2 regions of the Streptomyces sp. NPDC057877 genome follow, and region 2 is predicted to be linked to the other one. Evidence: riboswitches for the same ligand, from Rfam matches in the RefSeq annotation. Region 2 holds a riboswitch; the other holds the start of a gene.
What was found. A riboswitch is a leader RNA that binds a small molecule or an ion and turns the genes downstream of it on or off. The one in region 2 is predicted to bind S-adenosylmethionine.
Positions count from the first base shown of each region.

Region 1: it holds a riboswitch for S-adenosylmethionine, as region 2 does, so the genes downstream of both, ACFVQG_RS16895 (aminotransferase class V-fold PLP-dependent enzyme) here and thrC (threonine synthase) in region 2, are expected to answer to the same signal.

Region 1 covers NZ_JBHVMS010000005.1:406,075-409,475, forward strand. Annotated here, with positions in the region: gene ACFVQG_RS16890 (glycerate kinase) at 1-210, shown strand, start outside; gene ACFVQG_RS16895 (aminotransferase class V-fold PLP-dependent enzyme) at 165-1,493, opposite strand; SAM riboswitch class IV at 1,594-1,710, opposite strand; gene trpD (anthranilate phosphoribosyltransferase) at 1,786-2,850, opposite strand; gene ACFVQG_RS16905 (cytochrome bc complex cytochrome b subunit) at 3,003-3,401, opposite strand, start outside.
Region 2 covers NZ_JBHVMS010000008.1:123,458-126,858, reverse strand. Annotated here, with positions in the region: gene thrC (threonine synthase) at 1-1,263, opposite strand, end outside; SAM riboswitch class I at 1,282-1,441, opposite strand; gene ACFVQG_RS24780 (glucosyl-3-phosphoglycerate synthase) at 1,605-2,549, shown strand; gene ACFVQG_RS24775 (trehalose-6-phosphate synthase) at 2,610-3,401, shown strand, end outside.

The sequences.
Region 1 (3,401 bases), on a different contig from region 2:
ACCCTTGGCGAGGGCGCCCACGAGGTGCCGGGGGTGGACGCCTGCCACGGGATCGTGCCCGCGCCGATGGAGCTGGCCGAGGCGCTGGTGCGGGGCGCCGAGCTGCTCACCGACGCCACCGAACGCGCCGTACGGATAATCCTGCTGGGCGCCCGGCTGCCGACTCACCCGGCGGTCGCGGGCACCCGCCTGCCGTCCGCCGTGCGCTGACCGCACGGCGTGGCCACCAGCTCGCGCACGGCCCGTACGAATCGGTCGACGTGTTCGTCCGGGGTGCCCGCGCCGAAGCTGACGCGGACGGCGTTGAGGTCGCCGGGGGTCTCGCAGTCGCCCTCGGCCGCCGGGTCGCCGCCCAGCAGGGTGCGGACCAGCGGGTGGGCGCAGAACAGGCCCGCGCGCACCCCGATGCCGTACCCGGTGGACAGGGCGGTGGCGAAGTCGGCGCTGTCCCAGCCGTCGACGACGAAGGAGAGCACGCCCACGCGCGGGGCGTCGGCGCCGAAGAGGGACAGGAACCTGACCCCGGGCACATCGGCCAGACCCGCGCGGACCCGGTCGATCAGGTGGCGCTCCCTCGCGACCAGGTTCTCGAAGCCCGCTTCGGTGAGCGCCTGGCAGGCCGAGGCGATGGCGTGGGCGCCGATGACGTTGGGCGAGCCCGCCTCGTGCCGGGCGGCGCCCTCGTGCCAGGCCACCTCCACTCCCCCGTCCGGGCGCCGGACGACACTGCGGCTGGCGCCGCCGCCCGCGAGGTACGGCTCGGCGTCCCGCAGCCAGTCGGCGCGCCCGGCCAGCACACCGGAGCCGAAGGGCGCGTACAGCTTGTGCCCGGAGAAGGCGACCCAGTCCACGTCCAGGTCACGGACGCTCACCGGGTGGTGCGGGGCGAGCTGGGCCGCGTCCAGGACGATCCGGGCGCCGTGCGCGTGCGCGGCGGCGGCCAGCTCGGCCACCGGCCACAGCTCGCCGGTGACGTTGGAGGCGCCGGTGACACAGACCAGGGCGGGGCCGTGCGGGTCACGGTCGGCCAGGGCGCGCTCCAGGAGGGCCACGGCCTCGCGCGGACCGCGCGGGGCGGGCAGACAGCTGACCCGGGCGTGCCGCCAGGGCAGCAGGGCGGCGTGGTGCTCGGTCTCGAACACGAAGACCTGGCACCCCTCGGGCAGGGCGGCGGCGAGCAGGTTGAGGGAGTCGGTGGTCGACCGCGTGAACACCACCTGGTCGTCCTCCCGGCACCCGAGGAACCCGGCGACGGTCCGCCGCGCCTTTTCGAACAGCTCGGTCGACAGCTGCGACAGGTACCCGGCCCCCCGGTGCACGCTCCCGTAGTACGGCGCGTACGCGGCGACGTCGTCCCAGACCCGCTGCAGCGCGGGCGCGCTGGCGGCGTAGTCGAGGGCGGCGTAGGGCACCTCGCGCCCATCGGCGAGAGGAACGATGACATCCCCACCCAGAACGGGCAGCGGGGCACAAACGGATGTGGCGACGGACATGGCGAACTCCCGTGACAGGAAAGAGAGAAGGAGAAGAGGTGCGCGGAGGCGGGGCTCGGCGGCCCTATCGCATTCGCTGGCTCACGGAAGAACTCCTCGACGACCGCGCTTGCCATGAACCTTGCTGTTCACGGCCTGGTCCTCACCCGGGGCACCCCGCCACGGACGGAGGGTTGCCGGACAGCCAGCCGGGGCCTAACAGCTGTCACTCATGACCTGGTACAGCATCCTGCCATACGATCTTCGGTACGCAAGGGCGCGGTCCGGATAATGGACCGCGCCCTTGCGGAACTCACGCGTTGCTGATCGCCACCCAGCGGTCCAGGGTGCGCTTGGCCGCGCCCGAGTCGATGGACTCCGCCGCCTTCTCCATGCCGAACCGGATCCGGTCCACCAGCGGCCCGTCCTCCGGCTCCAGCGCCGCGAGCGCCGCCGCCGAGTTGAGCAGTACGGCGTCCCGCACCGGACCCCGCTCACCGTCCAGGAGCCGCCGGGCGACCTCGGCGTTGTAGGAGGCGTCGGCGCCGCGCAGCGCCTCCACGGGCACCCGGGCGATGCCGACGTCCGCCGGGTCGAAGGCCTCCTCGGTGACCTTGCCGTCCCGGACGACCCACACCCGCGAGGTCGAGGTGGTGGTCAGCTCGTCCAGGCCGTCGTCGCCGCGGAAGACGAGGGAGGAGTTGCCGCGCTCGGCGAGCACCCCGGCCATGATCGGTGCCATCCGGAGCGAGGCGACCCCCACGGCCTGCGCCCGCACCTTCGCCGGGTTGGTGAGCGGGCCGAGGAAGTTGAAGGTCGTCCGGATGCCCAACTGGCCGCGGGCGGCGGCCACATGACGTAGCGCCGGGTGGAACTTCACCGCGAAGCAGAAGGTGATCCCGGCCTCCTCGGCGACCTCCGCCACCCGCTGCGGCGTCAGCTCCAGATTGACGCCGAGCTTCTCCAGCACGTCGGAGGCGCCGGACGCCGACGACGCGGCCCGGCTGCCGTGCTTGACGACCTTCGCGCCGGTACCGGCGATGACGATCGAGGACATCGTCGAGATGTTCACCGTCTTGGCGCCGTCGCCGCCGGTGCCCACGATGTCGACGGTGTCCCCCGGCACCTCGATCACATGGGCGTGCTCGTACATCGTCCGGACCAGGCCGGAGATCTCCTCGACGGTCTCCCCCTTGGCCCGCAGCGCCACCGCGAACCCGGCGATCTGGGCGTCCGTCGCCTCACCGCTCATGATCCTGTCCATCGCCCAGGCGGTGGCGTCGGCGCTCAGGTCCTGGCCGTCCAGCAGGCCGTTCAGCAGAGCGGGCCAGGAACGGCCCGCCGCGGTGTCGCCTCCAGCGGGGGTCACAGCGCTCATCAGCCGCTCCTGATCGTCGTAGAGATGTCGATGGGCCCAGCCTATCCAGGTCCGGGCACGGCGAAGGGCCCCCGTCCTCCCCCAAGCTCCAAGGAGCAGGGGGTAACCCCATCTGGACGGGGGCCCTTCAGCGTGGCGTGGCGAACGCGGGATCAGTGGTGGCCGTGGCCGCTCGTGATCTCCTTGTACTCCTCGACGGTGGGCTTGGCGATCTGCGCCTCCTCGTTGAAGTACGCCTTGCTGAGCTTGACGCGCAGCTTCTCGGAGCCCTTCACCTTGCGCTCCACACCGTTCTCGTCGACCGTCGGGCCGATCTCCACCGGCTTGTACTGCTCGTGCGCCGTGAGGGTGTGCAGCTGGTCCTGGCTGAGCGGCTCGTGGATCTCGATGAACTCACCGTGCGGCAGGCGCTTGATCGTGCCGGTCTCCCGGCCGTGCAGCACCTTCTCGCGGTCCCGGCGCTGGAGGCCGAGGCAGATCCGCTTGGTGACGATGAACGCGATGATCGGTCCGGCGAAGAAGAAGATCCGGACGAACCAGGTGACCGCGTT
Region 2 (3,401 bases):
TCGGAAGGAGTCCAGGTTGGGTCGGATGGTCGCGGTGAGGCCGGTACCGGCCACCGCGTCCAGCGTCTTGAGTCCATCACCGGTGTTGAGGACGACGGTCGTCAGCCCGGGGTCGAGCACGCCGTTCTCGATCAGCTTGCGCGTCACGCCGACCGTCACGCCACCCGCGGTCTCGGCGAAGATGCCCTCGGTGCGGGCGAGCAGCTTGATGGCGTCGACGATCTGCTCGTCCGTGACGTCCTCCACCGCACCCCCCGTACGCCGGGCGATGTCGAGCACGTACGGCCCGTCCGCGGGGTTGCCGATGGCCAGCGACTTGGCGATGGTGTCCGGCTTCTGCGGCCGCACCACGTCGTGCCCGGCCTTGAAGGCGCTGGAGACCGGTGAGCACCCCAGCGCCTGCGCGCCGAAGATCTTGTACGGCCGGTCCTCGACGAGCCCCAGCTCGACCAGTTCCTTCAGCCCCTTGTCGATCTTCGTCAGCTGCGACCCGGAGGCGATCGGCACCACGATCTGGTCGGGCAGCCGCCACCCGAGCTGCTCGCACACCTCGTACGCGAGCGTCTTGGACCCCTCGGCGTAGTAGGGCCGCAGGTTCACGTTCACGAACCCCCAGCCCTCCCCCGCGGGATCGCCGATCAGCTCGGAACAGAACCGGTTGACGTCGTCGTAGTTGCCCTCGATGCCCACCAGCTCACCGCCGTACACGGCGGCCATGACGACCTTGCCCTGCTCCAGGTCGTGCGGGATGAACACGCACGACCGGAGCCCGGCCCGGGCGGCGGCGGCGCCGACCGCCCCCGCGAGGTTCCCGGTGGACGAGCACGACAGGGTGGTGAACCCGAACGCCCGCGCCGCCTCCAGCGCCTGCGCGACCACCCGGTCCTTGAACGAGTGGGTCGGGTTACCGGAGTCGTCCTTCACATACAACCCGCCGGTCACGCCCAGCTCCCGGGCGAGGTTGTCGGCCTTGACGAGCTTGGTCCACCCAGGGTTCAGGTTGGGCTTTTCGGCCACATCGGCCGGAACGGGCAGCAGCGGCGCGTAACGCCAGATGTTCGCGGGGCCCGCTTCGATCCGCCTGCGCAGTTCTTCCGCGTCGTACGCGGAGAAGTCGTAGGCGATCTCCAGCGGCCCGAAACACTCCTGGCACGCGAAGACGGGTCCGAGGGGCACCCGGTGCCCGCACTCACGACAGGAAAGCGCGGCGGCGGGACCCAGATCAACGGTCTTGTCAGTGCTTGCAACAGTCTGCACAGCCATGTGAGGCGAGGCCCTTTCTCCTCATCTTCCTCACGACGCATCTCGCCGTGAGACGGATTTGGCACCTTCCCTAGCCGGGAGCCTCGCTGAGCACGGTCGTCATCGACCGGTACGAGAACCGACTGGAGGGTTGCCGGGGCTTCAACGGGCCGTATCCCTCTGCCCCTCTGGATGAGCGGTATGTGGTTGTGAACACCGACGACCCCCGACATGCGATGGTCATCCGCGTTGTTCAAGACTGTAACCGAAGGCCAGGACAGTTGAGATAGACGTCCGAACCGCGAGATGGATCACACGACCACACCGTGACCGCCTGATCGAACCGTGAGGAGCCGCCAACTGTGCTGGAAGAAGTCGAGCGCTGGCTGAGCACCCGCTCCTGGTCCAAGACCGATCGCCCGCTCCACCAGATCCTGGCCGCGAAACGCGCGACGGGCCAGTCGGTCAGTGTCGTGCTGCCCGCGCTCAACGAGGAGGAGACGGTGGGCGACATCGTCGCCGTGATCCGTCATGACCTCATGCGGCAGCTCCCGCTGGTCGACGAGATCGTGGTGGTCGACTCGGGATCAACCGACCGCACCTCGCAGGTGGCCGCCGCCGCGGGCGCCACCGTCGTCCACCGGGACGAGATCCTCCCCCGCGTCCCGCCCGTCCCCGGCAAGGGCGAGGTCCTGTGGCGCTCCCTTCTGGCCACCTCCGGGGACATCGTCTGCTTCATCGACGCCGACCTGAGGGAGTTCTCCTCGGACTTCGTCTCGGGCATCGTCGGCCCCCTGCTCACCGACCCCGACGTGGACCTGGTCAAGGGCATGTACGACCGTCCCCTGGGCGGCACGGCGGCGCAGGGCGGCCGGGTCACCGAGCTGATGGCCCGCCCCCTGCTCAACATGCACTGGCCGCAACTGGCGGGGTTCGTGCAGCCCCTCGGCGGCGAGTACGCGGCCCGCCGCACCCTCCTCGAACAGCTGCCCTTCCCCGTCGGCTACGGCGTGGAGCTGGGGATGCTCGTGGACAGCCTGCACCTGGTGGGCCTGGACGCCCTCGCCCAGGTCGACGTGGGCGTCCGCAAGCACCGCCACCAGGACGGTCAGGCGCTCGGCCGGATGTCGGCGGCGATCTACCGCACGGCCCAGCTCCGCCTGGCCCGCGGCCACCTCGTCCGCCCCTCCCTCACCCAGTTCGAACGCGGCGAGGACGGCTTCGAGCCGCGCACCTACTCCGTCGACACGGAGGAACGCCCACCGATGGTGGAGATCGCGGAGTACGCGTCCCGCAAGGTGGCGTGAAGCGTGGGGCGTGCCGAACCGCACGTTTGAGCGTTTCCGGGCCGGGCTAGGTTGAGGCGTATGGCTTCCACGCAGGCTGCACAGGTGCTGGTCGCGTCCAACCGCGGCCCGGTCTCCTACCAGGTGGCCGAGGACGGCTCGCTGCACGCCAGACGCGGCGGCGGCGGGCTCGTCTCCGGTCTCTCCGCGATCGGGCCCGACGCGGGCGCGCTCTGGGTGTGCTCGTCCCTGAGCGACGGCGACCGCGAGGCGGTCCGCCGCGGGGTGGGCGAGCCAGGTGTCCGCATGCTGGACATCCCGGCCGACGTCCATGCCGACGCCTACAACGGCGTCGCCAACTCCGTGCTGTGGTTCGTGCACCACATGCTGTACCAGACCCCGCTGGAGCCGTCCTTCGACGCGGAGTTCCGCGCCCAGTGGGAGTCGTACGAGGCCTACAACCGGGCCTTCGCCTCAGCCCTGGCCGAGGAGGCGGCGGACGGCGCGACCGCCGTGATCCAGGACTACCACCTCACCCTGGTCCCCGGGATGCTCCGCGCCCTGCGCCCTGACCTGCGCATCGGGCACTTCTCGCACACCCCGTGGGCGCCGCCCGACTACTTCCGCGTGCTCCCCGACGACATCGCCGCCGCGATCCTGCACGGCATGCTGGGCGCGGACCGCCTCGGCTTCCTCACCCACCGCTGGGCGGACGCGTTCAGGGCGTGCTGCGAGGCCTTCGTGGACGGCGGCGTGGGCGGCACCCGCATCGGGGTGCACGGCCTGGGCGCGGACGCGGACTTCCTGCGCCAGCGCTCCCACGAGCCGGACGTGACGGAGCGGCTGGCGTCCCTGCGCACCGAGATCGGCGCC